3 regions of the Paenibacillus sp. FSL R5-0473 genome follow, and region 2 is predicted to be linked to each of the others. Evidence: predicted binding sites of a transcription regulator. Region 2 holds the regulator's gene; each other region holds the start of a gene.
What was found. Region 2 encodes Rex, which represses fermentation and respiration genes when NADH is low (regulators of the CRP and FNR family bind a similar motif). Its sites were predicted from a motif close to TTGTGAAATATTTCACAA; they were not measured.
Positions count from the first base shown of each region.

Region 1 (10,134 bases), 630 kb from region 2:
AAAGCTACGGCTGAATGCCAATGTGTGTAATCCTATATTCATTGTTTGTTAATAATCGGAAGGTTATGTATCCGGCGACAGACAGCATATGTTTCCAACAAGATCATGTTGTGAAAGCAAGATGGGAATACGCCGGATCTGAGGACTTTTAGAGACGTCTATAAATAAAGAAGAACAATCACGAGCAAGATAAAAAGAACGATAAACAGTACTTTTTCCGTGCCCTCTTCTGGAGGCTTCATTGGATATTTAGCTCCTTCCTGTAAACAGACAAACAAATATTGAAATAAAGAACTTCACAAAATGATGACATCTCCTCCATATATTCATATTCATTGAAGTGGCATCAGGACTGCGACTACAGCGGATAGAGTCATGAAACTTGGACACGGTAAGCGCCCAAAATATGCCTTAAATACGTGACATAAACATGGACAATCACTTGCGCAAGGTTCATACTGTAATGTGACCAGTGGTTAAATAACAAGTCCTCAGCATATTAAAGTGCATGTTCAAAAAGTCTAGTTTTCAGTACCAAGAAGATGGGATGAAGATAGAAATGGAGTAGCGGAGCGTAGGAAAACTACGTGAGCAACGGACATTTCGGCTGAATTTCATATTCGATGCTGATCATGCCGTTAGGCATGATTCGTAATCAAAAGTGGACTTTATGAACTACATCTTAAAAGGACAACAGGCGGGTAGCCGTTCTACTGTGACCTGAAATACATACCAACAGAGGAGTTGTTGACACATGAATGAAAAAACGATGGATATGTTTCGTACGTTGACGGAATTTCCTTCCGCATCCGGTTTTGAACGTGAGCTTCGCGGTTGGATGAAAGATAAGCTTTCCGCTTATACCGATGAGTTCGTCCAGGATCGCCTGGGGAGTCTATTTGGTGTATTACGCGGGGAGGAATCCGGTCCTAAAGTTATGGTAGCCGGACACTTTGATGAAGTTGGTTTCATGACTACAGGCATTACGGAAACGGGTATGGTCAAATTCCGTCCACTAGGTGGATGGTGGAGTCAGGCTGTAATGTCTCAGCGACTGGAAATCATCACACCTGATCGCCGCATTACCGGAGTTGTAGGTTCTACTCCTACACACTTGCTGGACGAGTCCCAGCGGAACAAACCTGTTGATCTGAATTCCATGTATCTCGATATTGGAGCAGACAACCGTGCGGAAGCAGAATCTTGGGGCATCCACCCAGGTATGCAGATCGTACCGATCTGTGAATTCACTCCGATGGCGAACCCGAAGAAAATTATGGCTAAAGCGTGGGATAATCGTTACGGCGTAGGACTTGCACTTGAACTGGTTGAAGCGCTGCACAAGGAAAAACTGCCTAACACGCTTTATGCTGGTGCAACGGTTCAGGAAGAACTGGGGCTTCGCGGTGCACGTACGGCGGCCAATCTGATTCAGCCTGATATCTTCTTTGCACTGGACTGTAGCGCGGCGAATGATATGACAGGTGACAAACAGTCATTTGGACATATTGGAGAAGGCGCATTGCTTCGTATTTTTGACCCGGGTATGTTCACCCATCGCGGAATGGTGGAATATGTTCAAGATACGGCTTCATCCAATCAGGTTAAAATGCAGTATTTCATCTCACCAGGTGGTACCGATGCAGGTCAAGTTCACCTGAGTGGCATTGGTGTACCATCAATAGTTGTTGGTATCTGCGCACGTTATATCCATACCTCTTCTTCCATCATTCATACGGATGACTACGATGCGGCCAAAGAACTGATCGTGAAACTGGTCAAAGGTCTTGATCGGACAACGATGAATACCATAATTAATAACGCGTAGTAAAGGTTAAACGGAAAGTCCTTAAATAGGATGTACCTGAAAGAGATGTCCCGTCAGACCGGGATGTCTCTTTTTTTGTAATCAACTAGATTAATAGGTCGAACATTATGGAGAATGCCACATAAGATATACGATAATGGAAGATCAATAACCAAACACCAACCAGTGGGGGACCTGTTATGGCAGTGGGAAGGAACGGAAAATCAAATAAAGGTTCTAACAAAAAACCAAACGCTGCTAACACCCTCCTTAATGGAAGCCTCAAAGGGAAAAATCTCGAACTGATTGTAGCGGCGCTATTGGTGAGCGGAAAGTTGAGAGTGGATGCCGTCACGTTGTTTCGTGAGGCTACATTGGTTGTAGAATTGGTTGGTCAATATAAAACACTTCAAAAGGTCACACCCTCCAATTCAGACAAACTGGTACAATTCCTGGATGAAACTGGCGGCGATATGACGCTTAATGATGTTATACAGGCATTTCAGCAGAGGATCAATTCTTAATGGCCAAGAAATGAGGTGGACATCATGTCCGAGTTTGATGGAACCGGGTTTGCCGAACTGTTAATTGTGCTTATTCTTGTTGTTTTATTTGTATTTGGCTCCTCCGATATTGAAAGTTTATCCAGCACTCCAACAGCGACTTGATCTCATAACCCTCTTCTCATGGCTTACAGGTAAAATAAGATAAGAGAAATACCAGTCCTTATGTAGGACTGGTATTTGGTCATTACAGAAATAATGGCGAGAATGCAATCCAGGCCAAAATAAGAGTAAGCACAATGCAGACATTCTCTACAACGGCACCACGCTTGGTCCCTGTACTCATCAGATTCACCCGTATTCGCCACTTGAGCGGTGGTAACGGACGAATACCCCGATTGGTTAGTGAATCGGCCAACAGATGCATCGCATATGCCGTGCCTCCCGCTACCCAGATCTCCGGTCCCTGCTGCTGGGTCGTGCTGTACAACAAGCCCGCCCATATTGCGGTTCCGTACAGGGTATGTGTCAGTCCCCTATGAGTCAGTGTGGTGCAGAGCATTAACAAACTGCCTGCAATCAAGTTCCACGGTGCGAACGCGTGACCATAGAAAACCAGCCCAAGTCCAATCGCAAACATCAACACTTTGCGAAGCGAACGCGAAGGCAGGAATGACACAAGCGCAATGAGGATCGCAAGCAACAGGTTCCATGGTTTGGCATGAACATAGAAGTACACAAATACAGCTGTGGGCAACAGAATCGTCTGTAACAACCTGATCAGACTGTTAGGCAAGGCTCTGGATACCAGCAGCGAATTTGGCTCATCAATGTCAGGCAATAACGAACCAATCAGAGCAACCGTAACTGCTGGCGCGGTCACTGGCATACCGGCCAACTGCAGAACAGAAAGCGACACGCCTGTCCCGATAATAAGGTGGGATCTTCCCATCATGATGCAAAAACGTCCTTTCGAAGAAATCGGGAACAATACGGCCCAGTTCCGATTTTACAACGAAAACAAAATAAGAACAATAGTTCGCATTTCTTATTTGTATGAAAATAAATATAACTTTCTGTGATGGGGCTCACACTATTATATTTATGACTCTTCTATCTTTATTAGTGAATTAAATCACATAAACTATCGTCAACTACTTGTATAATTTCAAATATAAACCACTAAAATTGTTGGTAATGTACAGCGTCTATCCAAGGAGGCATACACACATGAACGGAAAAAAAGAGAAACTCGTTATCATAGGTAACGGAATGGCAGGAATTAGTACCGTTGAGCAAATTTTAAAATTAACTACGCGATTTGATATTACCGTTTTTGGCACAGAGCCCTATCCTAACTACAACCGCATTATGTTGTCTTATGTACTGGAAGGAAGCAAAACACTGGACGATATCGTGCTGAACGACCTTCACTGGTATGAAGATTACGGCATTACGCTGCACACAGGCACAACGGTTACACGAATCGATGCCGAGACACACGAAGTTGTGACTGAAGATGGAACTCGCGTTCCTTATGACAAAATCATCATTGCAACAGGCTCCAACTCCTTCATTCTCCCCGTACCGGGACATGACAAAGAGGGTGTTGTTGGTTTTCGCGATATCGCCGATTGCAATGTCATGCTGGAAGCTGCTAAGCAGTATAAAAGAGCGGCCGTTATCGGGGGCGGACTGCTAGGCCTTGAAGCTGCCAAAGGGTTGGTACAACTTGGCATGGAAGTTACCGTAGTGCATCTGATGGAAGATCTGATGGAGCGTCAGCTTGATCCGCAAGCTTCATCCATGTTGAAGGCAGAACTCGAACGTCAGGGTATCCGGTTCAAGATGGGTGCGCAGACTTCCGAACTGCTGGGCGGCGAACGCGTTGAAGGAATTCGTTTTGCCGATGATTCTGTACTGAGTGTTGATTTTGTTGTCATGGCTGTAGGCATTAAACCCAATACGGCTGTAGCCCGCGAAAGCGGTATGGAAGTGAACCGGGGTATTGTCGTGAATGACTATATGCAGACTTCACTTGAGAATGTGTACTCGGTCGGGGAATGTACAGAGCATCGCGGGGTATGTTACGGCCTCGTTGCCCCATTGTTTGAACAAGGTATGATTCTGGCGAAACATATCTGCGGTGTCGAAACGGCTCCGTATGAAGGTTCAGTTGTATCCACGAAATTGAAAATTTCGGGTGTGGACGTGTTTTCAACTGGTGAATTCATCGACAGCCCAGAGCACACCGTCATTTCGCACAAAGATGACTGGAAACGGACCTACAAAAAAATTCTGCTTCGTGATAATAAAATGGTCGGCGCTGTTCTCTTCGGTGACATTACGGATTCTGCCGAATTGCAGAAACTGATTAAAAATCAAACCGAAATGACCGAGGAATTGTACGGTTCACTCATGGGTACAGGCTGCGGCGGTCATAAGAAAGCAACCTCTGTTGAAACGATGCCCGAGGACGAGATCGTCTGTGGATGTAACGGGGTAACCAAAGGAGCCATTGTTGATGTAATTACAAACCAGGGCCTTACCACTGTTGATGAAATCAAAGCCTGTACCGGTGCAACACGCTCTTGCGGTGGGTGTAAACCGGTTGTGGAACAGATTCTGCAATATGTACTTGGAGACAGTTTCAGTACTGGAACCAAACAGGGCATCTGCGGATGTACTTCCATGGGTCGAGATGAAATCGTAGCCGAGATTCGTGAAAAAGGATTACAAACGACCAAAGAGGTCATGAATGTACTGGGTTGGAGTCAGCCAGAAGGTTGTTCCAAATGTCGTCCGGCGATCAACTACTACCTTGGCATGATTGCACCAGACACACACGAAGATGAGAAAGAATCTCGTTTTGTTAACGAACGGATGAACGCGAATATTCAAAAAGATGGAACGTATACGGTTGTACCTCGGATGTACGGCGGGGTGACTACACCAGCGGACCTCAAACGCATCGCTGACGTTTCAGTCAAATATGATGTAAAAGCAGTCAAAGTGACTGGCGGTCAGCGTCTCGACTTGATTGGTGTTAAAAAAGAAGATCTGACCAAAGTCTGGGCTGAACTGGATATGCCTTCAGGTTATGCATACGCCAAATCGCTGCGTACGGTCAAAACATGTGTCGGCTCCCAATTCTGCCGATTCGGTACACAGGATTCCATGGCCATGGGTGCTCGCATCGAACGTAAATTCGAACGTCTGGATCTGCCAGCCAAGTTTAAATATGCTGTCAACGGTTGTCCGCGGAACTGTGCAGAAGCATGTACCAAAGATATCGGTATCGTTGGTAACGACGGCGGCTGGGAGATCTTCATCGGCGGTAACGGCGGTATTAAAGCAAGACTGGCTGATCCCTTATGCAAAGTGAAAACGGATGAAGAGTTGATTGAACTGTGCGGCGCCATCATGCAATATTACCGCGAGACAGGTAACTATCTGGAACGGACGTCCGAGTGGGTGGAACGCATGGGTCTGGAGCATATTCGTTCGGTTGTTGTGGATAACCTTGAGGAACGTAAAGCGTTGATGCAGCGAATTGAATTTGCACTTGAGCATGTTGAAGAACCTTGGCAAAAAGCGATTCGCAATGAAGAAGGCCAAAGCAAAATGTTCCATGGAATCGAAGTATCGGCTCGTCCATAAGTAAGCTTGCAGATTAATACTGCCGGAATGTTAAATATAGATAAGGAGTGGTTTAAGATGACGACAAAACAATCAGGCACCTACTTCCCTGCCGGAGTAGTTGAAGAATTCCTGCCACGAATCGGAAGAGTAGTTGAGATTAAGGATCATCAGCTTGCTGTCTTTCTTGCATCGGATGGTACCATCTTCGCTGCGGATAATCACAACCCCCATCCTAAGGGTGGGCCGCTGGCTGAAGGCATCGTGTCCGGGCATTATCTGTACGATCCGCTGTATGATTGGAAAATTGACCTGACTACAGGTCTTGTGCAAGCACCGGACAACGGTCAAGTACAGATGTATCCGGTAAAGGTAGAGAACGGCCAGGTTTGGATCGAAATATAGCGAAACGTTCAAAGATTGATGCAAAATAATGGGGGAAACCGTGATGTATACACCAAGTGTTGAGGGAATTATTGAAGCTGCGGTTAAAAAACGGGATCAAATGAACGCAAGCCTGTCACGATATATGGTTGCTGCCTTGATGGCTGGTGCCTATGTAGGGCTTGGCATCGTTCTGATCTTCAGTATTGGTGCTCCGCTCCTAGCGGCACAGTCACCACTGCAAACCATGTTGATGGGCATGTCCTTCGGACTCGCGCTCACGCTGGTCATCTTTGCCGGATCGGAACTGTTTACAGGTAACAATATGTTCTTTACCATGAGTACACTGGCAGGCCGAACCACAGTGAATGAAACGCTGAAGAACTGGGGGCTCGTCTTTGTTGGTAACCTGCTCGGCGCAATTCTATTAAGTCTACTCATTGTCGGTAGCGGCCTGTTCAAAACGGCCACACCGGAACATCTGTTATTCGTTGTCTCTGCCAAAAAGATGGCGGCGCCCGTGTCTGAGTTGTTCTTCCGCGGCATTCTCTGTAACTGGCTCGTCTGTCTGGCGATCTGGATGGCAGCTCGCTCTAAAGAAGATATCGCCAAACTTGTTCTTATCTGGTGGTGTCTGTACGCATTTATCGCAAGTGGTTATGAGCACAGTGTTGCCAATATGACTTTACTCTCTTTATCCTGGCTGCTGCCAAACCACCCGGATACAATCACGATGGCAGGCTGGTTCCATAACATGATTCCGGTAACGCTTGGTAATATTATCGGCGGTGCCCTCTTTGTTGGAATGGCGTACTGGTATACTTCTCCGGTACGTAAAAAAGCATAATTCTTGATTCAACTGCACTTATGTAGCGCTAGAGCACAACATCTACACACTGAAGCCACGATGGATGCCGAACTCACGTTCAGTCACACATCGTGGCTTTTTATTGTTTGTCGATAAGCTGTTACTCTCTCGCACGCTTCCCATTCATCCTCTCGTCCTTCTATAGAGAATTAAAACTTCATTTTACCTTCGTCGCTATCCGCGTTAATCCACAGTTGACATAACTGGCGTATAGTCGATGGATACTCACACTTATACTCAACCAGCAAAGGATGAACGCTTATATGGGAATTCACACGTACTTCAGGTCACTAAACGATCTTGAACGTATTATTCGTACACCTGGCAAATTCAAATTCGAAGAACATAGCGTATCCGCTCATTCCTGGAAAGTGGTACAGTACGCCAAAACGCTCGCAGATATTGAGGAGCAACATGGAACCACCATCGATTGGAAGAAGTTATACGAAATTACGAGCAGTCATGATTATGGCGAAATCTTCATCGGTGATATCAAAACACCAGTCAAACATTATTCACTGGAGCTGCGTTCAATGCTGCAAAAGGTGGAAGAAGGCATGGTTGAACATTTTATTAATGAAAATATTCCTGAAGAGTTCCAGCCTATTTTCCGCAGACAGCTACGTGAGGGCAAAGACCAATCGGTTGAAGGACTGATTCTCGAAGTCGCAGACAAGATGGATCAGGTATATGAAGCCTTTGCTGAGCTCCAACGTGGCAATACGGAGAAAGAATTTATCGTTATGTACCGTTATGCCTTGGTCAAAATCAAAAATATCGACCTCCACTGTGTGCAGTATTTCCTGGAACAGATTCTCCCCGACATGATCGAAGAAGGTATCCGCTCCCCGTTTGATATTCGCAAAATAACCGAAGAAGCTCTGGCCCAGTAATCAGCTCAAGTCAACATGGTGCTCATCATCCATGGACAGGGCTTTTTTTCGTTCCTGCAATTGCAGTCGGTACTCGCTAGGGTACATGCCCGTTTTGTTTTTGAAGATCCGGCTGAAATAGTGGGAATCACTATACCCTACCGCTCCACCAATAGTCTTGATATCCATATTCTCATGAGTAACGAGCATGCGTTTTGCTTCATTAATCCGCAGACCTGTCATATATTTCAGCGGAGTCTCACCCGTTACTTTCTTAAAACACTTCCCCAGATAGTCCACACTAAAATGCATCTGTCCCGCCATGTCCTGGAGTGTAATCTCATGCATGTAATTCTGCTTCAAATACAACTTAACGGCCTCTGCGATATCCTCCGGCTTCACCTGCTCATCCAGCACGGCACTGACATGCGCAAGCGAATCCACAGCGCTCCCAAGCTTCAATTCCATCGCATCCAGCAGTGTACGAAGCTGTTCTTCCGATAATGGTTTGAGCAGATAATCCTCCACCTTGTAACTGATCGCCTGCCGTGCATATTCGAATTCATGATAACCACTCAGAATGACAATTTTCACATGCGGATAGGCAAAGTACAGATGTTTGGCGAGTTCCAATCCATTCATTACCGGCATCTGTATATCAGTTACAACCAGATCAGGTACGGAATGTTCAATGAGCTGTAACGCTTCCTGACCGTTCCGCGCTTCACCGATCACCTCGAACCGGGTGTCCAGCTCTCTGAATTTGCGCGAGACATTCCGGCGAATCAGGGCTTCATCTTCCACAATAATCGTTCTATATTTGATTGTCACGGGTTCGGTCATGCTCCTTTCGAATGGAACCACCTATTGTAATCTGGACACCGCCGGAAGGCTTGTTCGTAATCTGCATGTGGGCTGCCGTGCCATACCATAATTTCAATCGGACCCATATATTTTTGAGTCCCATGCCGTTGATTTCGAGGTCAGGCATACGCTCCCACTCCTGTGACTGTTCGATGTAATGCATGATCTTGGCAAGTGCCTCGGGTTCCATGCCAGGTCCGTTGTCTTCCACGTGGATCTGCCAGGTCTGCTGTGCCGCATCCATATCTCCAGTAATATTCAGTTTCCATGGCGGGGTATCACCCAGTCCATATTTCATGGCATTTTCGAGTAGTGGTTGTACCATCAGCATCGGAACCTGGATATACTTCATCTCTTCCGGAATATGAAACCCGTAGTGTAGATCATCCTCAAACCTAATCTTCATACACTCCAGATATCGCTCACAATAATCCAATTCTTGAGACAGGGGAACCCCATTCTTTCCCGGAGTAGAAATATAACGCAGCATAGACGCAATATTGGCGCAGAACGCGACAATCTGCTCATTCATGCCCTCTTCCGCCATGATGCTAATATTAGTGATGTTGTTATAGAGAAAATGCGGGTTCATCTGGGATTGCAGCGCCAGTAATCTCGCTTCTGTCTCCTGAGATTTCATCGCCAGCCTGTCCTGAAACGATTGCACAAGCTGTTGATTCAGCCGGATAAACGTATCATTCAGCTCATCCATCTCCCGGATAGAACCGGGATGCTCCAGCTTGAACAACTGACCGGATTCCTGTCCCGATACCAGATCATTCTCACCCGTTTTCTGAATAATGCGCTGCAAACGATGTAGCGGCAAAGTAACCCGTTTGGAGATCAGATACGAGAGAACCAGAATCAGCATGAGAGTTGCTAACGTCGCACCGATAAACATCACAGCCATCCGGTTGAGACTCGCGAAAAGGGACTGTTTGGACTGCATGACAATAACGGTCCATCCCGTCTCCTGTGACGTCATGTACGTCATCATTTGTTTGGACTGACTCAAAGGATCGGTGATCTCCTGCATCGTATCAGGCGTAAATGAAAGATTTTGAATCAAGTCCACATCATCGAAATGGCCTGCTTGAGAAGCATCGGCATCCGAAGAAAGTGGATACAACCGTGTATTTTGTTCATCCACTACATAGATCCGAAGATCGTCGTTATTTGTCTGCAAATCATTCAAAT
Region 1 is NZ_JBBORL010000001.1:1,024,862-1,034,995, reverse strand. Features, by position in the region: gene MKY28_RS04440 (M42 family metallopeptidase) at 755-1,828, shown strand; gene MKY28_RS04435 (hypothetical protein) at 2,008-2,331, shown strand; gene MKY28_RS04430 (metal-dependent hydrolase) at 2,558-3,265, opposite strand; gene nirB (nitrite reductase large subunit NirB) at 3,541-5,970, shown strand; gene nirD (nitrite reductase small subunit NirD) at 6,028-6,354, shown strand; gene MKY28_RS04415 (formate/nitrite transporter family protein) at 6,398-7,180, shown strand; gene MKY28_RS04410 (YfbR-like 5'-deoxynucleotidase) at 7,465-8,094, shown strand; gene MKY28_RS04405 (response regulator transcription factor) at 8,095-8,904, opposite strand; gene MKY28_RS04400 (cache domain-containing sensor histidine kinase) at 8,888-10,134, opposite strand, start outside.
Region 1: a site for Rex is predicted at 3,434-3,451, ahead of nirB (nitrite reductase large subunit NirB). Genes of this name have one in related genera too.

Region 2 (10,134 bases):
TGATTGGACCGATATTGGTGCACCACGCGATGAGCGGGAGGCTAACCCCCTCGATGGTGTAAGCTTCGAACAGTTTATGGACCAGGTTCGGGAGAATCTGAAGGATACACTGGATCATTACGAAGAGCGTGAAGCGCAGACTCAGATGTTCAGCAGTGTAAGGCAAGCCTTGGATGAAGAGAAACATCTCTTGATCGAAGCTGGAACGGGTACCGGTAAATCTCTAGGGTATCTGTTGCCTGCTATTTACGAAAGTGTGAAGCAAGAACAGAAAGTTATGGTTAGCACGCATACGATCAATCTGCAGGAGCAATTGAGAGAGCGGGACATTCCGATGCTGACTCAAGTGGTACCGTTCCCGTTTAAGGCTGCTGTATTCAAAGGACGTGGACATTACCTGTGCCTGCGCAAATTTGAACACAAAATCAATAAACGTGAATTCGCCACACCTAAAGAGGATTATTTCACAGCTGCTCAGATGATCGTCTGGCTTACGCAGACCGAAACCGGAGATGATGAGGAACTTAACCTTAGCGGACGCGGAGGGGACTTCTGGGAGACCGTACAGAGTGAATCCGAATCATGTCTGGGAAGATCCTGTCCATGGTTCCGTAAATGCTTCTACCATCGTGCCAAACATGAAGCAGGGTTGTCTGATATCGTAATCACCAATCACTCCAAATTATTTACGGATGTGAAAGCCGCGCATCAGCTGCTGCCAGCCTATGAGAGTCTTGTGATCGATGAGGCACATCATCTGGAGGATGTCGCTGGTAAACATCTTGGAATGCATATGAAATATTTCACCTTGGTTCATACACTGACCCGCCTATTTAAAGACAGTCGTAATGGTCAGCTGCCTATGCTTCGTTCGCAGTTATCCGTGCATGAAAATTCGGTGCAATGGGGCTCCATGGTGGATCAGATGTTCCCGCTCGCTCTTGAAGTTAAGGAGCTGTGGGATCGTATGAGCGATGCCTTGTTTGGTCTGTTGCCTGAACGAAGTGATGCTTCACCGGGAGAGACGGGGCAATTTTCACTGCGTCTGAAAGCATCTCAGAAACCTGCAAAATGGCAGGAGTTGCAGGATCTGGAGAACCAGATCTATGTGACTCTGGGCGATTTGGTTCGCAAAGGGGACAAATTGCTGCTTGAGGTGAAAGAAGATCAGGATGATTATCAATCAGATAGTCTGATCACGGACATTACAGGATTACTGAAAGATCTGACCACATTGAAAGAGAATCTACGGTTCTTCATGCGTATGGATGATGCCAAAACGGTGTACTGGATGGAAGCCAGCGGCCAATTCCGCAGCAAATCTCTCCAGCTGTATGCCGTACCTGTAGATGTGAGTGCACAACTGAAGGATTTATTTTTTGATAAAAAGAAAAGTGTTGTGCTTACATCGGCTACGCTTTCGGTAGATAAGTCATTCCAGTTCATGATTGAACAGCTTGGCTTGCAGGAAGCCGCCGAGAACAATCGGCTATTAACGTCGATGTTGCCATCACCTTTCAACTATCGCGATCAGGCACTTCTGGTGATTCCGCGTGATTTCCCAAGTGTGAAGGGAAGTGTGGGTGATGCGCACTTTGTTAATATGCTGGTGCAATCACTCGCAGAGACGGCAATTGCTACGCGTGGACGCATGATGGTTCTGTTTACTTCATACAAGATGTTGCGACAGGTCTATGATCCGCTGAAGGAGGCACTGTCTGGCAACGACATCTCGTTGCTTGGGCAAGGCGTTGACAGTGGAAGTCGTTCCAAATTGACTCGCAGGTTTCAAGATGCCAAAGCAACGGTACTTCTGGGCACAAGCAGCTTCTGGGAGGGTGTAGATATCCCGGGAGAGGCCCTAACCTGTCTCGCTATTGTTCGACTGCCTTTCCAGCCACCGAATCATCCGTTGGTGGAAGCCAAGAGTGAGTTGCTTCAGGAACAGAAGAAAAATCCGTTCATGAAACTGTCCGTGCCACAAGCGGTCATTCGTTTCAAACAGGGATTTGGCCGATTGGTGCGTACAGCAAAGGACAGAGGAATTGTCATTGTTTATGATACACGGGTGATTGAAGCGTATTATGGTAAATTCTTTTTATATTCATTACCTGGTCCCAAAATGGAGCACATGCTCACGGAGCAAATGGTTCCACGAATTACCGAGTGGTTGGAAAAACCTGCTAATGAACAAAAATAATGGTTGTTTTGTTCGTTATATCATTGCATGACACTATCGTTTGGCGTTAAACTTTATTAGATATTTCCGTATCCGATTAAAGCAGTTGCACGTAAGAACTTATAACCCAAATTACAAGGAGCATTCTGTATAAAATGTCACGTTTATCTTTGAGTTTTATACAGAATGCTCATCTTTTCATCTATTATTTTATCGTGGCCTTGGTAAGGGGGAGCAAGAATGAAATCGGATAAAATTTCGGAAGCGGTGGTACGACGTCTGCCTGTATACTTGCGTTATTTGAACGAGTTGCATCAGCGTGAGGTGGCTACTGTTTCTTCTCAAGAGCTTGGACAGAGGCTGGATCTGAATCCGGCCCAAATTCGTAAAGACCTGGCTTACTTCGGTGATTTTGGTCGTAAAGGGATCGGGTATGATGTATCCTATTTGATCGAGAAAATTCGTCACATTCTCAAAATTGATCAGCAAATTAATGTAGCTCTGGTAGGCGCGGGTAACCTAGGACAGGCCTTGTCCAACTACAACGCATATCTGAAAGACAACATGAAGATTGTTGCAGTATTTGATGCATACGGACCGAAGATTGGTAGTCAAATCAACAGTTTGACGGTAAAACCAATGGATGAATTGACGGAAGCGGTTAAAACGGAAAATATTCGCATCGGAATTATCACGGTTCCGGATACGGAAGCCCAAAATGTAGCCGATCAGCTTATTGAATCAGGAATTGAAGCGATCCTTAATTTTGCACCAACCATTCTAAAAACACCGCCGCATATCCGCATTCACCATGCTGACTTTACAACGGATCTGCTTAGTTTGGCCTATTACTTGGAGACTGGAAAGGACGACGAGGAAGATGACAACAAATAGATGGGTAATTCACAACGGCAAATTTGCCGTTAATGAAGGCGGCACAACATGGAACGTGGTCCACGGATACATGGTTGTTGAGAATGACAAGATTGTGCATATTGGTGAGACATTGCCGGATGAAGACAAAAATTGTACCAAAGTGGATGGAAAAGGACTGTTCTTCCTGCCGGGTCTGATCAATACGCATGGTCATGCAGCGATGTCGTTGCTCAGAGGGCACGGAGACGATCTTGCATTGCAAGTATGGTTGCAGGAAAAAATGTGGCCGATGGAAGCGAAAATGACTTCAGAAGATGTATATTGGGGAACTTCGCTATCAGTGCTTGAAATGTTGAAAGGCGGAACTACAGCGTTCCTGGACATGTACGATCACATGGATCAAGTTGCCAAAGTTGTGGAGCAATCCGGCGTTAGAGCAGCACTGGCACGTGGTGTAATCGGGCTGTGCTCGGAAGAAGAACAATTGCGGAAGCTGGAGGAGTCGGCAGCGTTTGCACGTGAGTGGAATGGACAGGCAGATGGTCGCATTACAACCGTAATCTCGCCACACGCCCCATATACATGCCCTCCTGACTACATAGAGAAGCTTGTGCAGGTCGCGAACGACCTAAACCTTCCCCTTCATACACATATGTCGGAAACGCTTCGTGAAGTCGAGCAGAACGTGGCTGATTATGGACTGCGTCCTGTGGCACATCTGGAGAAACTGGGCTTTTTCTCTCGTCCATCCCTGGTTGCACATGCGGTGCATCTGAATGACGAAGAGATTGAGATTCTGGCCCGCCATGATGTGGCTGTATCCCATAACCCGGGAAGTAATCTGAAACTCGCTTCCGGTGTTGCGCGGGTACCTGCGTTGCTGAAAGCTGGAGTTACCGTGTCACTCGGAACAGACGGACCGGCAAGCAACAACAACCTGGATATGTTCGAGGAAATGAGACTGGCTGCATTGATTCACAAAGGTGTATCTGGTGACCCGACGGCAGTGCCAGCAGGCGAAGCGTTATTACTCGGAACGTCATACGGTGCCAAATCTATCTTCTTGAACAATACCGGAGCACTCCAGGTTGGCATGAAGGCTGACTTTATCGCCTTGGACATTGAACAGGCACATTTCTATCCACATACAGACCTGATCTCACATACGATCTACTCGGCTTCTGCCAAAGATGTTGAGCACGTATGGGTGGATGGAAAACAAGTGGTGAAACATGGCGAATGTCTGACGCTGGATGAAGAACGCATTTTGCGTGAGTCTCAATTGGCATTTGATGGTCTGCTTGCTCGTTAATTGCAGGACAGAGCATCATAGGGAAAGGAAGTTCGGCTTTTGAAGAAAAAAAAGAAGTGGATATGGATTTCGCTGCTTGCACTGGTTCTGATTCTGTTTGGACTTCAGCGTTATTACGTCCATGTCACGCAGGACCAACGCAAGGAAGAAGCGCTCGCCATACAAGCAGCACAGGAGAAACTGGGCATTACATCCTATGATGAATTGCGCAAGTACATCTGGGGAGACAAAGAAGGCTCTGACAACATCTACTGGACCCTGATCGGCAAAAACAAGGATAACCAGGATGTTATGGTCTGGGTTAAATTCGATGCAAACAATCAACCGGTTAAGGGTGCAAACGCTGTACACAGTGAGCTGCTGCAGAATGGCATGTCCGAAGCGCAGATACGCAATCGCTTCAGTTCTGAAGTTCCTGCCGGTGAGATTAAACGAATCATGCCCGGAGTTGTGAATGGAATATATGTGTGGCAAGTGTATTATAAAGACGGTACGCATAACCACTATCGCTTTTATCGTTTTAGCAACGGAGAACAGGTGGACCTGGTCTACACACTCCCGAACAGCTAGAACAAATAGAGTGACATAACTAGAGAATTAAAGAAATGAAAGAACCGGCAGACGGATATCCGACTGAACCGGTTCTTTGTGTTGCCTGTAAATATATTTGATTTAAATAGTTAAAATTAATAATTTATTCATATTTTCGCCTTCGAAATTGTATATACGATGTGATATACTCAGATATGTACTCAAAGTTACATTCAAAACAAATAAACCTGTCGAAATTATCGCAGGAGTCAATGTTCAAATATTCGTATATACCAATAAGCCAGTAGGTTGGGCCAAATTCTGGGAGGGGTAATTCACTTGAAGCTAAAAGTATTGCCTATTGCTATAACTGCCGTCATTTCAGCCGTTGTGTTGTTTGGAGGTTGGTTTGTATATCGTCAGGTGGCTGTGCAGAATCCGATTGAGAAAATGGTAACCCAGTACGATGGAGTCAATGACGTTCAATTAACTATTAACCGCAATGACGTACAATTGAAACTTGATCTGCAACCTGATGTTGATTTGGGCAGACTGGTACAATATATTCACAAAGAAGGACAGACCCTGATTGGAACACGCTCACTAAAGTTGGATGTTGTGGATCATTCCAGTGAAGCACTGGAAAGTTGGTGGGGTGATGCGATGTTCACCGTAGCTCAGGCGATGGAGAACAAGCAATACACCGAGATTACACCAACGTTGTCAAAGATGGCGACGAATGGAATTAAGGTAAATACAGCGATGGATGACAACAATGTATATGTCAGTCTCAGAGACGGAGATGCCAGCAAGTTTATTATTCTGCCGCGTGTGCCCGGTCAGATAGGAGTGTGGCCTAATGCCTAAGTGGACAAAAGAAGTTGCCATCGGATTTTTTCCCGTATTGATTATTTTCCTTGCTTTTACTGGTGTTAATATTGTTCCGATCCTGATTGCAGCAGTGCTTGTCGGAGCTTTGCTGTTCATGATGCAAATGCGTGGCGGGATTACAGTAGGCGCTGCACAGGAACGTAAACGGAAGAAAAAAGGACCTTCCAAGCTTACTTTTGAAGAAATTGGTGGACAGGACAGTGCTAAGCAGGAATTGCGTGAAGCGCTTGACTTTCTCATCAAACATGAAGAAATCCGGAAGTTCGGGATTCGCCCGTTAAAAGGGATCTTGCTGACGGGCCCTCCAGGGACAGGGAAAACGTTGATGGCCAAGGCTGCTGCCCATTACACCGATTCTATTTTTGTAGCAGCATCGGGTAGTGAGTTCGTGGAAATGTATGTTGGTGTGGGTGCCAGCAGAATTCGGGATTTGTTCAAGGACGCGAGAACCCGTGCCACCAAGGAAAATAAGGAAAACGCTATTATCTTTATCGATGAAATCGATGTCATCGGGGGGAAACGTGAGGGTGGTCAACAGCGTGAATATGATCAGACCCTCAATCAGCTCCTGACGGAAATGGATGGAATCTATTCTTCCGATACGCCAAGAATTCTGGTTATCGCTGCAACGAACCGTAAAGAGATGCTGGATAGCGCCCTGACGCGACCGGGACGTTTTGACCGCCACATTCAAGTGGACTTGCCTGACAAAAAGGGCAGAAAGCATATTCTGGAACTGCATGCAATGAACAAACCTCTGTTGAAGGAAGTTAATCTGGAGAAAACAGCGGAAGAATCATATGGTTTCTCCGGTGCACAGCTCGAAAGTGTGATGAACGAAGCAGCAATATACGCCATGAGAGACGGGCTGTTAAACATTGAACAGCGGCATTTGTCCCTGGCTATTGATAAAGTCATGATGGGTGAGAAGACAGACCGTGAGTCCAGCGTGGAAGAGAAGAAAAGGGTCGCCATTCATGAGTTGGGACATGCCATTATGGCTGAACTCGTTCGTCCAGGCAGTGTTAGTCAGGTGGCACTTAGTCCGCGTGGTCAGGCGCTGGGATATGTACGTCATAACCCGCAACAGGAACAGTTCCTCTATACGAAGCGCTTTCTGGAAGAGCAGATCATGATTGCACTCGGAGGAGCAGCTGCGGAGGAAATGTACTACGGTGGTCGTTCCACGGGTTCACGCAATGACTTTGATCAGGCAACCAATGTTGTACAGACGATGATGGCTTCGGGGTTGACTTCACTTGGGATTGTGAACATGGATATGGTCACAACCGAGGAACTGATGCGAGAGAATAAATTAATTCTGCAAGAACTGATGGAGCAGACAAAGCGGTTGCTTGAAGAACAACGGACAATTTTCGACAATTCACTCGACATTTTGATTCGTGAGGAAGTTTTATCTGGCGAGCAATTTCGTTGTCAATTTCGTGACAGTGCCCTTCTACCAGCATAATTTATTTATGCTGGTTATTTTTTTTTACATTTCACTCGTGCTAAGATATTATTATATGTTGGGTCGAAATTTGTAATTTTCGGCGAACAGGGTACAATAGAGAAATAGAGAACCGAAAGGATGGAGCAGAACCATGTTTTTCAAAAAAATAGGAGTTGTCGGCGGCGGTACGATGGGGCAAGGTATTTCCCAGATGCTCGCAGCCAAAGGACTTGATGTGCTTCTCGTGGAGCATACAACACAAAAGCTGGATCATGCATATGACATGATCGAAACCAATCTGGATAAACAACTGGAGAAATGGGCGATTACAAAAGCGGAGAAGAAATTAATTCTTTCCCGTATCACCAAGGTAGCTCATTTAGCTGAACTTGGAACTTGCGACATGGTCATTGAGACAATTTCAGAAGATCTGGATGCGAAAAAAGCAGTATTCAGCCAACTGGACCAAGTTTGTCCAAGCAATGTCATTCTGGCAAGTAATACATCCACGCTGAGTTTGACCGAGCTTGCAAGCTCGACCAAATACCCAGAGCGTGTTATTGGTATGCACTTTATTCACCCGGTATCCCGGGTTGATCTTGTAGAGATTATTCGTGGACTGAAAACTTCGGATACAACATTCGAAGAGACCAGACGTTTTGTTGAAGAAGTAGCGGACAAAAAAGGAGTCATGATCTATGAATCACCTGGATTCGTAACTTCCCGCTTGATCTGCCTGCTGATTAACGAAGCGTTGCATGTATTGCAAGAAGGTGTTGCATCTGCTGAAGATATCGATGATGCAATGCGTATCGGATACAACTTCCAACATGGACCACTCGAAATGGCTGACCGTTTCGGATTGGATTCTGTTGAAGCTGCACTCGAAAGAATGTTCCGTGAATTCGGAGAATTGAAATATCGTCCTTCTACAGTCCTGAAGAAAATGGTGCGTGCAGGACACCTGGGTGCCAAAACAGGCGAAGGATTCTTCAAGTACGACAAGGATGGTGACCGACTGTGAAAGTACTCGTAATTAATGCGGGGAGTTCCTCGCTCAAATATCAACTGTATAATATGACTGACGAATCTGTACTGGCTAAAGGTTTGGTAGAACGGATCGGAATGGATTCCTCCATCTTGACACACAAACCGACAGGCCGTGAGGATGTTACAGAAGTTAGTGAGATTCTGGAGCATACAACAGCGATCCGTAAAGTCATTGATATTTTGACTCACAAAGAAAATGGTGTACTGGATTCTGTAAGTGAAATTCAAGCTGTTGGACACCGTGTTGTTCACGGTGGTGAAGCATTTAAAGAATCTGCATTAGTAGATGATGCTGCCAAAGCTGAAATTCGTCGTTTGTTCGACTTGGCTCCACTTCATAACCCTGCAGCAATGATGGGTATTCGTGCGGCTGAATTAAATATGCCTGGTGTGCCACAAGTTATGGTCTTTGATACAGCATTCCATCAGACGATGCCTGAAAAAGCTTACCTGTATGCTATTCCGCGTGTACTTTACAAAAAATATAAAGTACGTCGCTACGGCGCACATGGTACTTCCCATGATTTCGTAAGCAAGGCAGCTGCTGAATATCTGGATCGTCCAGTGGAAGATCTGAAAATTATCACTTGTCACGTCGGTAACGGCGGTAGTGTAACAGCAGTTAAAGGTGGCGTATCCGTTGATACTTCGATGGGTATGACTCCGCTTGAAGGATTGATGATGGGAACGCGTTCTGGTGACCTTGACCCAGCCATCGTACCTTATGTAATGAACAAGGAAGAACTGAGCGTAAGTGAAGTGAACTCCATGTTGAACAAACACAGTGGATTGCTTGCGATCTCCGGAATCAGCAGTGACATGCGTGAGATTACGGAAGGTATGGAGAATGGCGATGCCAACTCCACGCTTGCTTTTGAAATGTACGAATACCGTCTGCGTAAATACATCGGCTCATATGCAGCTGCAATGAACGGTGTAGACGTGATCGTCTTTACGGCTGGTGTAGGTGAGAACTCCGTTGTACTTCGCCAAAAAGTATGTGAGCAACTCACTTATCTGGGTGTTGAACTGGATGAAGCGTTGAATGCCATTCGTTCTGGCGAACCACGCCGGATTACAACAGCGAACTCCAAAGTGGAAGTTCTCGTTGTGCCAACAAACGAAGAATTGGTAATTGCACGTGATACACACCGAATCGTATTGAATTCTCAGTAATCTAACTGTAAAGTAAATATAGAATGACAAGGAAGTGCAGAGGACAGGCATAAGCCTGCCCGCTGCATTTTCAAATTCAGGAACCAAGGGGAGATATGGGCATGAATACGAATTGTGTAATTCGTAATGTGAACGAGCATGTGGGCGAAACCGTAACAATCGGTGCCTGGATTAACAACAAACGTTCCAGCGGTAAAATTCAGTTTTTGCAGCTGCGTGATGGAACCGGATATATCCAAGGGGTTGTTGTGAAAAGTGAAGTTAGTGAAGAGATCTGGAACAATGCCAAGAGCCTGACCCAAGAAAGCTCTTTGTATGTTACAGGTATTATTCGTGAAGAACCTCGCAGTGCGTCCGGTTACGAGATGACTGTTACAGGGGTTGAGATCATTCACCTGACTGAAAACTATCCAATTACGCCTAAAGAGCATGGTGTTGATTTCTTGATGGACCATCGTCATCTGTGGCTTCGTTCTACGAAGCAACGTGCTGTTATGGTGATTCGTGCAGAGATTATTCGCGCTGTTCAGCAGTTCTTTGATGGTAACGGATTCACACAAGTTGATCCTCCGATTTTGACACCATCGTCTGCGGAAGGAACAACGAACCTGTTCCACATCAAATACTTTGATGAAGATGCTTATCTGACACAAAGTGGTCAATTGT
Region 2 is NZ_JBBORL010000001.1:1,658,142-1,668,275, forward strand. Features, by position in the region: gene dinG (ATP-dependent DNA helicase DinG) at 1-2,200, shown strand, start outside; gene MKY28_RS07335 (redox-sensing transcriptional repressor Rex) at 2,420-3,073, shown strand; gene MKY28_RS07340 (amidohydrolase) at 3,060-4,367, shown strand; gene MKY28_RS07345 (cell wall elongation regulator TseB-like domain-containing protein) at 4,407-4,937, shown strand; gene MKY28_RS07350 (hypothetical protein) at 5,238-5,765, shown strand; gene MKY28_RS07355 (AAA family ATPase) at 5,758-7,260, shown strand; gene MKY28_RS07360 (3-hydroxyacyl-CoA dehydrogenase family protein) at 7,394-8,266, shown strand; gene MKY28_RS07365 (acetate/propionate family kinase) at 8,263-9,468, shown strand; gene asnS (asparagine--tRNA ligase) at 9,570-10,134, shown strand, end outside.

Region 3 (10,134 bases), 4.2 Mb from region 2:
CCGCTGGTTGTGCGTTCACGGTTACCTGGAGATACCATGAAAGTGATGGGATTAAACGGAAGCAAAAAGGTGAAAAATATTTTCATCGATGAGAAAATCCCCCCATCTGTCCGTCCACGTATTCCTGTGGTATGTGATGGAGCAGGTCATATCATCTGGTTACCGGGTGTTCGACGGTCCAATGTGGCCCCTGTCAGGGAGGACACTTCCGCAATCCTGTACATGACTGTAGGCGATTCAGCGATTCAGGGGTAGTGGTTATGGTTCAGGTAAGGCTTTCATAGTATAACTTAGGAGGTTCGCACAGTTGCAGAACGACATTCAGGAAGTATTGATCAGTGAAGAAGAAATTCAGAGTAAAGTCAAGGAATTAGGCGCAACACTAAGTGCCGAATATGCAAATCGCAATCCTTTGGTCATTTGTGTGCTCAAGGGTGCGTTTATATTTATGGCTGATTTGGTTAAAAACATAACGGTACCTGTTGAAATGGATTTTATGGCGGTATCCAGTTACGGCGCTTCTACCAAGTCATCAGGTGTTGTCAAAATCATTAAGGATCTGGATGTATCCGTTGAAGGACGGGAAGTTCTGATTGTCGAAGATATTATCGACAGCGGACTTACACTCAGCTACCTGATTGAACTGCTAGAAAACCGCGGTGCCGAGTCGGTGCGTGTGGTTACGCTGTTCGACAAGCCTTCAGGCCGTAAAGTTGAGTTGGAAGCTCATTACACAGGCTTTGACATTCCTGACGCGTTCATCGTTGGTTACGGTTTGGATTTTGCGGAGAAGTACCGGAACCTGCCCTATATCGGGATTTTGAAGCCGGAAGTCTATAGTAGCTAATATCCTGCCCGACCCAAGCCTTGAGCTGTTCTTGGCTTCTGTTGAGAAGCCATGTCGGGCTATGTTAAAATAATTAAAGTGTCTCGAGAGGAGGTAGGGGATGAATCGGTTCATCCGGAATTCTGGTTTTTATTTGATTCTTTTTTTAGTTGTGGTGGGGATAGTCCAGTTCGTCAGCAATGGCGGCGAAGCCACCGATAATCCTAGATATGATCAGTTGCGTGCAGCGATCAAAGCCAACAATGTCTCTGAATTGACGGTTCAATTCAACGGTCAAACGTATCTCGTGACCGGTCAATACAAGAAGGCACCTGATGGCGCCAAATCAGAAAATTTCTCAACGTATATTCCTCCTACGGATGAGGCAATTAGTGAGCTTGTAGCTGCAAGTGAAACTAACAATTTCCAATATCATCAGGAGCCAATGAAAGGTGACAGCATCTGGTTGACGTTGCTGACTTCCTTTATTCCTTTGATCATTATGTTCCTGCTGTTCTTCTTCCTGTTTAATCAGGCTCAAGGCGGCGGCGGTAAAGTAATGAACTTTGGTAAAAGCCGTGCTCGTCTCTACAATGAAGAGAAGAAGCGGGTTACATTTGAAGATGTTGCGGGTGCTGACGAAGAGAAGCAAGAACTTGTTGAGGTTGTAGACTTCCTCAAGGACCCTCGTAAATTCGCAGCAGTAGGTGCAAGGATTCCTAAAGGCGTATTGCTCGTAGGGCCTCCAGGTACCGGTAAAACATTGCTCGCTCGTGCCGTAGCCGGTGAAGCTGGTGTACCATTCTTCACGATTTCAGGTTCCGACTTCGTTGAAATGTTCGTCGGTGTCGGTGCATCACGTGTACGTGATTTGTTTGAAAATGCGAAGAAAAATGCCCCATGTATCATCTTTATCGATGAGATTGATGCTGTAGGACGTCAGCGTGGTGCTGGTCTCGGTGGTGGTCACGATGAACGTGAACAGACACTCAACCAGTTGCTCGTTGAGATGGACGGATTCGGAGTTAACGAAGGTATTATCATCATAGCCGCAACGAACCGTGCAGATATTTTGGACCCTGCCTTGTTGCGTCCTGGACGTTTTGACCGTCAAATTACGGTTGACCGCCCTGATGTAAGAGGTCGTGAAGCTGTCCTGAAAGTACATTCCCGTAATAAACCACTGACCAACGATGTGAAGATGGATATTATCGCGAAACGTACAACGGGCTTCTCCGGTGCAGATTTGGAAAATCTCTTGAACGAAGCGGCGCTGATTGCAGCACGTCGTAACCGTAAAGATATTTCCATGAAAGAAGTTGACGAAGCGATTGACCGTGTTATTGTTGGTACGGAGAAGAAAAGCCGTGTCATCAGTGATCGCGAGAAACGCATTGTTGCTTATCATGAAGCAGGTCATACCATTGTAGGATACTTCCTGGAACATGCCGATATGGTACATAAAGTGACCATCATTCCGCGCGGACGTGCGGGTGGATATGTAATCATGTTACCTAAAGAAGACCGTATGCTGGTTACCAAAAACGAGTTGCTTGATAAAGTAACCGGCCTTCTCGGAGGTCGTGTAGCTGAAGAATTGTTCATCGGAGAAATTGGTACTGGTGCATACAGTGACTTCCAGCAAGCGACAGGTATTGTTCGCAGCATGGTTATGGAATACGGTATGAGTGAGAAATTGGGACCTATGCAATTCGGAAGTTCACAAGGACAGGTATTCCTTGGTCGGGATATCGGTCATGAACAGAATTACTCGGATTCCATTGCTTACGAGATTGATCAGGAAATGCAACGATTTATCAATGACTGTTATGAGAAGTGTAAGGACTTGCTTGTTAAACATTCAAAAGAGATGCACCTGATCGCTCAAACTTTGCTTGAGGTAGAGACTTTGGAAATGGATCAGATCAAGCAATTGATCGAAACAGGTTCTTTGACTCCAAAAGCAGAGAATGACAATGATGGTGAAGGTACACCAACTGAAGGCGGAGAGCCAATCATCGACACCATCGGTGATGTGCGTGTTCGTATTCAAGGTAAAGATGAAACGCCTGAGCCACCAGCCGGAGATATTCCAAACGAAGCTCCGAATCTGGAAAAGGGTAATAACAATAACCCGGATGATGGCGGAACGAAGCCAACGTCTTAATGCACAATACATCTGGCTAATGATAGCAGGTGAAATCAAGAGAGCCCTCGGGGCTCTCTTTTTTATCCATTATTTTAAATAAGGATAGATAAAGATAAACGGGAGTTAGATGGCGAACCAGTTAGCAAACAGGTGATTACAGCGCTGTCCCGGGCCTTTTTCATTTATTGACAGAGTCGTGAACGTTGTGTAAATTAGTTGTTAAACCGCTTGTGATTCGTTTCTCAAGCGAAGATAACGACTTAGGTTAGCCCACGAAACAGCGCATGACGCTGTCCCGATAAAGGAGAGGATCACAGGTGGAAGCTCTGGCTTTAGAGCGCAAGGCTGAGATGAACCGCGAGCTGCGTGAGCGGCTTATGGAGTTGAAGAAGGAACGTAATGCCATTATTCTTGCCCATTATTATCAACGTGACGAAGTACAGGAGGTTGCCGACTTCCGTGGAGATTCGTTTCTGTTAGCCCAGAAGGCAGCACAAACAGATGCGGATGTGATCGTTTTCTGTGGTGTTCATTTTATGGGTGAAAGCGCTAAAATTCTGGCGCCAAATAAAACAGTTATTATCCCGGACGAACGTGCGGGCTGCCCAATGGCAGATATGGTGAATGTGGATGGACTACGCAAATTAAAAGCACAACATCCTAATGCCAAGGTCGTTACGTATATTAATTCCTCGGCTGAGATCAAAGCAGAGACTGACATCTGCTGTACTTCAGCGAATGCGGTACGGGTTATTCAATCGGTGGATTCCGACGAAATTATCTGGGTACCGGATAAAAACCTGGGACATTATGTGCAGCAGCATACAGACAAGAAAATGATTATCTGGGAAGGTTACTGCAACACTCACGATATGCTTACAGTCAAAGATGTGGTAGAGATGAGAGCCAAGCATCCAAATGCAGAGTTTGTTGTCCATCCAGAGTGTCGCCCTGAGGTCGTAGAAATGGGTGATTTTGTAGGCAGCACAACAGCTATTCTGGAGTATTGCAAAAATTCATCAGCGAAGGAATTTATCGTAGGTACCGAAGATGGTACAGGATATCAGCTTCGTCTGGATAGTCCGGATAAACAGTTCCACTTTGCTACCAAGTTCCTCGTATGTCCCAACATGAAGGTGAACAACTTGAAGAAACTGGTGAAATGCCTGGAAACGATGAAGCCGCAAATCTACGTGCCACCGGCCGTTGCCGACAAAGCCAGAGAATCACTAGAGCGCATGTTGTTGGTAAAGTAGGATGCGCTACTCTTGCTCCAAGACAGGTGAATAACATGATACCGCAATATTTAGTTGATTTTGATCTGTCTGCGCTACCCATGGTAGAGACGGATGTACTGGTTATAGGCTCAGGGATTGCTGGTTTGTTTACTGCCATTAAGGCAAGTGGACAACAACGTGTATTAATGATCACGAAGAAGTCATTACTTGAAAGTAACACCAGATATGCGCAGGGAGGCATCGCTGCGGTTATTGCTGAGGATGATTCACCTGCTTACCACTTGCAGGATACACTTGTAGCAGGAGCGGGCTTATGCCGCTCCGAAGCGGTAGAGGTATTGGTGAATGAGGGTCCGGACGGAGTGAAGGAACTGATTCGTTTGGGTACTTTATTTGATCTGGAGAACGGCGAGTTGGCGTTGACGCAGGAAGGTGCGCATAGCCACCGCCGTATTTTGCATGCCAACGGAGATGCAACAGGATATGAGATTGTACGTGCGCTTGCTGTTGAAGTGAATGAGCATCCCGGGATTGAAGTTTGGGATGAGCATTTTGTTGTTGACCTAATTACGGATCGAGATCGAGGGGAATGCATTGGCGCTCTGGTTCAGAAGGATGACGGATCGCAAGTGTTCGTGAAGGCACAGGCAACCGTTCTTTGCTCTGGTGGGGCAGGACAACTGTACCGATACACGACGAATCCCGATGTAGCTACTGCCGATGGTGTAGCCATGGCTTATCGGGCTGGGGCTATTGTTCGTGACATGGAATTTATCCAATTCCACCCCACCTCTCTATGTTACCCTGGGGCCCCGCGTTTCCTTGTGTCAGAAGCCGTACGCGGCGAAGGAGCATATTTGCGCAATGTGAAGGGTGAGCGCTTCATGGATCGTTATCATGCCCAGCTTGAACTGGCCCCACGAGATATCGTGGCACGAGCGATTGTTAGTGAGATGGAGTCCACCAACAGTACCTTTGTGTACTTGGACATTACACATGAACAGCCAGAGATGATCAAGCATCGGTTCCCTACCATATATGAGACTTGTATGCGTTATGGATTGGACATGACAACGGACTGGATTCCCGTTGCACCTGCTGCCCATTACATGATGGGTGGAGTGAAAACGGATTTAAGTGGAGAGAGCAGCATCTCCCGATTATTTGCTTGTGGCGAGGTGTCTTCTACAGGAGTGCATGGAGCCAACCGTCTGGCAAGCAACTCCTTGTCAGAAGCGATTGTATTTGGCCGGAGAATTGTTGATCGCATTCAATCACTTTCCCCGCTCGGTTCATTACAAGTAAGAGGGGCTGCGCATTCATCTGTGGACATGAATAACAAGATCAATAAGATCACGGAAGAGCAAAAGCCGGTATCCGAAAGACGCTTACGATTACAGAAAATGATGGTTCGTCAGGTCGGCTTGCGCCGGAATGGTGAGGACCTGCAGAAGGCCATGGACAAGCTGCAACAGGAATTGCAATTTTTTGATCAGACACTCACTCATAAGGAAGAGCTGGAGTATGCCAACCTTCTGACCTGTGCCTGGTTAGTTACCAGCGGGGCATTACACCGCGAGGAGAGTCGGGGGGCTCACTATCGTGAGGATTTCCCGGCGCGTGATGATATCGTGTGGCAGAAGCATAGTCTGCAACAGCGAGAACAAGCGATTGTGGAGGAATTGATGTCATGATACTGAATGGATATAATGAAGGGCTTATCGAATCGATCAAAAACTGGCTTCGTGAAGATGTTGGTGCAGGTGACGTTACAACGAGTGTGACGATCCCGGCAGGCAACCAATCCAAGGCCATTATACACGCCAAAGACAATGGTATTATTGCAGGCATGACCGTATCTAAACTTGTATTTCAAGTCGTTGATCCTGATCTTGTATTTACACCGAAGGTAACAGACGGAGACAAGGTTACCCATGGCACGATTTTGGCCGAGGTAGAGGGAAGTACACATTCACTACTTACGGGGGAACGACTGGCACTTAACTTGCTGCAACGTATGTCCGGAATAGCTACGCGTACGCGTGCCTACGTGGATGTGCTGGATGGTCTTGAGACCAGGCTTGTGGATACACGTAAGACAACGCCGGGCCACCGACTACTTGAGAAATACGCGGTGCGCGTGGGTGGCGGAGCGAATCATCGATTTGGACTGTACGATGCCGTTATGATTAAGGATAACCACATCAAGGGTGCAGGCGGAATCACCGAGGCGGTACAGCGTGCGCGAACCGTTATCCCACATACGATGACGATTGAAGTGGAGACTGAAAATCTGGAGCAGGTGAGAGAAGCCTTGCAAGCCGGGGCAGATATCATTATGCTGGATAACATGCATCCAGAGCGGATGCGTGAAGCGGTTGAACTTATTCGTGAACAGGCTCCTCATGTGAAGGTTGAAGCATCCGGTAACGTGTCTCTTCAGACCATTCGTGGTATTGCAGAGAGTGGTGTGGATGTAATTTCGGTTGGCAGGTTAACCTATTCCTTTGAGAGCCTGGATATTAGTCTGGATTTAAATGAAAAGAAAGAGGGGTGAACCTCTTTGATTTTAGTTGTAGACGTGGGGAACAGCAATATGGTGCTCGGCGTATATCAAGGCCGGGAATTGCTGCACCACTTTCGTCTGAGTACATCACGTCAGTCTACAGTGGATGAATACGGCGTATTGATTTATAATTTATTTCATATGTCCGGCATCAGGGCAAGTGACATCGAAGGTGTCATCATCTCATCTGTGGTTCCGCCACTGGTGAATGTAATCGAAGCGATGTGTGAGAAGTATGTAGGCAAAAAAGCTTTGCTCGTTGGGCCTGGTATCAAAACTGGTTTGAATCTGCGATACGAGAACCCTCGTGAAGTGGGTGCAGATCGTATTGTTAATGCAGTGGCAGCCGTTGAGAAGTATGGCGGCCCTCTCGTCGTGGTCGATTTCGGTACTGCAACGACCTTTGACTGTATTGACGAGAAAGGTCACTACCTGGGGGGAGCTATTGTACCTGGCATTCAGATTGCCACTGAAGCGCTCTATGAGCGGGCATCCAAGTTGCCTCGTATAGAGCTGGAGAAACCTAAAAAGGTCATTGGCCGTAATACTATTCATGCCATGCAAGCGGGTATTATATTTGGCTATGCAGGGCAGGTAGATGGTATTGTAGAACGTATTCGCGAGGAGATGGGGGCGAAGCCCCGAGTTATCGCGACGGGTGGTCTCGCTACACTTATCGCAGAAGAAACCCGTAGTATAGAGGAAGTTGATCCGCTGCTTACGCTTGAAGGGCTGCGTATTATATATGAGCGGAACCGGGAAAGGTGAGCATAGTGACGGCATACAGCGGGCTGAGATTACAGCTTAAGTGTTGTGCCGTTTTTTCTGTGTTACGACTATTATGGCGATACGCCAAAGGAGGCTGAATGACTTGGAAAACAACAACAAGCATGACCGGTTAATTCGTGGTACAGCAATGAATGGAAAGGTAAGAGCCTTTGCTATCCAGACTACGGAACTGGTTGAGGAACTACGCAGAAGACACGATACGTTTCCCACGGCTACAGCTGCCATGGGGCGTACGGTTACAACAGCAGCCATTATGGGTGCAATGCTCAAAGGTGAAGAGAAGTTAACGGTACAAGTCAACGGTGATGGGCCCATTGGACAGATTGTAGCTGATGCCAATGCGAAAGGCGAAGTACGAGGATATGTTTCTAATCCGCATGTACATTTGCCAAGCAATAGTGTGGGTAAACTGGACGTTGCAGGCGCGGTTGGAACGGAAGGTTTCATCAACATAACGAAGGATTTGGGACTGAAAGAACCATATCGTGGCAGTGTGCCTATTATTTCAGGAGAACTGGGCGAAGACTTCACGTACTACTTTGCGCAATCGGAGCAAACCCCTTCTGCTGTAGGCGTTGGTGTGCTCGTTGATAAGGATAATTCCGTTATTGTCTCAGGTGGATTCATTATGCAGCTGTTGCCGGGATTGACAGATCCAGAGATCACGGCGATCGAAAACGCCATTAGTACGTTGCCGCCAGTGACGACGTTGCTGGAGCAGGGACTTGAATTGGAAGAGTTGCTTCGCCGATTGTTGCCAGATGTACAAGTGATGGAAGGATTGGATATTCATTTTAGCTGTGAGTGTTCACGTGAGCGGGTAGAGAAGACACTAATCAGCCTGGGCCAAACGGAGATGGAGCAATTAATTGAAGAAGAGGGCCAGGCTGAAGTGGTCTGCCAATTCTGTAATGAAGCCTATGACTTTAACAAAGAACAACTTGAGACCATCCTAGAGCAAGCCAAGAACTGATCTATGCGGGGACGGGATGCGGAATGACAAGACAGGAAAAAGGGTTGTGGACGGCTGTAATTGTCTTGACGCTAGGTATGCTGGTCATGGGTAGTGTGATGGCTATGCATGGTCTCAGACAGGGCAAAGACGAGGCAGATGCATCCCATGATGCTAATACGGAAGAAGGAAGCACCGTAGCGACGATCAACGGAGAAGTTATCACGGACAAAGAGTGGACCGATGCGCTGAAAAGACGCTATGGCAGCGAGTTATTACTCCAGATGTTAAACCGTAAAGCAGTATTTGCCGAAGCAATTGAACGCAAGCTGATCGTCACTCCCCAAGAGATTGCAAGAGAACTTGCCGCCGCGATGGATGGGTACGATTCAGAGAAATCATATTTTGACGAAATGAAGTCTCAATTGGGCCTGTCGAAACAGGAACTTGAGTTGGAAGCCGGCTACAGGCTGCTGCTTGAGAAAATCGCAACGATCGGCATACAGATCAAGGATGCAGATATTGAGCATTACTGGACTGAACACCGTGAGGATTACGTTTCCCCCGAGAAATATGACTTGTCCATCATCGTAGTGAAGGAAGAAGATGAAGCCGATTCCTTACTGGATGCGTTGGAGAAGGGGGAGGACTTTGAAGAAGCTGCTCGCAAGCAATCGACAGACAGCTTCTCTCGTGATGCTGGTGGGAGGCTGGGGTGGATTGAGCAGAATGATCCATTCCAGTCAGAAGAAATCCTTCAACTTGCTGCCGGGCTGGATGTAGGTGATATTGCCGGACCGGTTCGAGTGGAAGAAGGTTATGTGATTATCAGACTTAATGATAAAGAAGAACGCCAGGTGCAATCTGCCGAAGAAGTCCGTGAGGAGATTCGAATGGAACTGGCTCTGAGTCAGGCTGATCCGTTGCCGCAGGTAGAGCAAATGCTGCGTAACAAGTATGAAGCCGTAATCCTGTCCGAGATTCCTGCCTCCTGAATGCAATGGAAAAGATTGTCTCGTACTGTTGCATCTTGATAAAAATACTCTGTCTGCGGTCTTAGGGCCAAAGGCAGAGTATTTTTTTTGAGTACTCATATTGACAATAAGGGTTAACGTTGATAAGATGAAAATAATAAATACCTACTCGTTTACTCGGATATAAAAGATTTATTTATGAACAAAGAAACTTTCGGAAACCTCCGCCCTGCTAGAAATCTTGGCAGTAAGGGATAGGATCAACAGGATTTCCGCAGTTCTTCTATAACAGCTAGAGGCTACCGGCCGCACAGTATAGGTTAACAGGACTCAAGTTTTATTCATCCACTAAGGAGGGCATTCATATGGCTAAAGTAGTTAATAACGTAACAGAACTCATCGGAGGTACTCCGCTTGTTCGTCTGAACCGTATCGTACCTGAAGGCAGTGCTGAAGTATTCGTGAAGCTGGAGTACCAGAATCCAGGTTCAAGCGTGAAAGACCGTATCGCAATTAGCATTGTGGAAGAAGCGGAAAAAGAAGGCAAGCTAAAACCAGGTGATACCATTATCGAAGCAACAAGTGGTAACACGGGAATTGGACTCGCGATGGTGGCTGCAGCCAAAGGCTACAAGTCCGT
Region 3 is NZ_JBBORL010000001.1:5,845,922-5,856,055, reverse strand. Features, by position in the region: gene tilS (tRNA lysidine(34) synthetase TilS) at 1-255, shown strand, start outside; gene hpt (hypoxanthine phosphoribosyltransferase) at 308-847, shown strand; gene ftsH (ATP-dependent zinc metalloprotease FtsH) at 948-2,993, shown strand; gene nadA (quinolinate synthase NadA) at 3,293-4,231, shown strand; gene nadB (L-aspartate oxidase) at 4,267-5,907, shown strand; gene nadC (carboxylating nicotinate-nucleotide diphosphorylase) at 5,904-6,770, shown strand; gene MKY28_RS25795 (type III pantothenate kinase) at 6,777-7,547, shown strand; gene hslO (Hsp33 family molecular chaperone HslO) at 7,651-8,541, shown strand; gene MKY28_RS25785 (peptidyl-prolyl cis-trans isomerase) at 8,565-9,515, shown strand; gene cysK (cysteine synthase A) at 9,860-10,134, shown strand, end outside.
Region 3: a site for Rex is predicted at 3,204-3,221, ahead of nadA (quinolinate synthase NadA). Genes of this name have one in related genera too.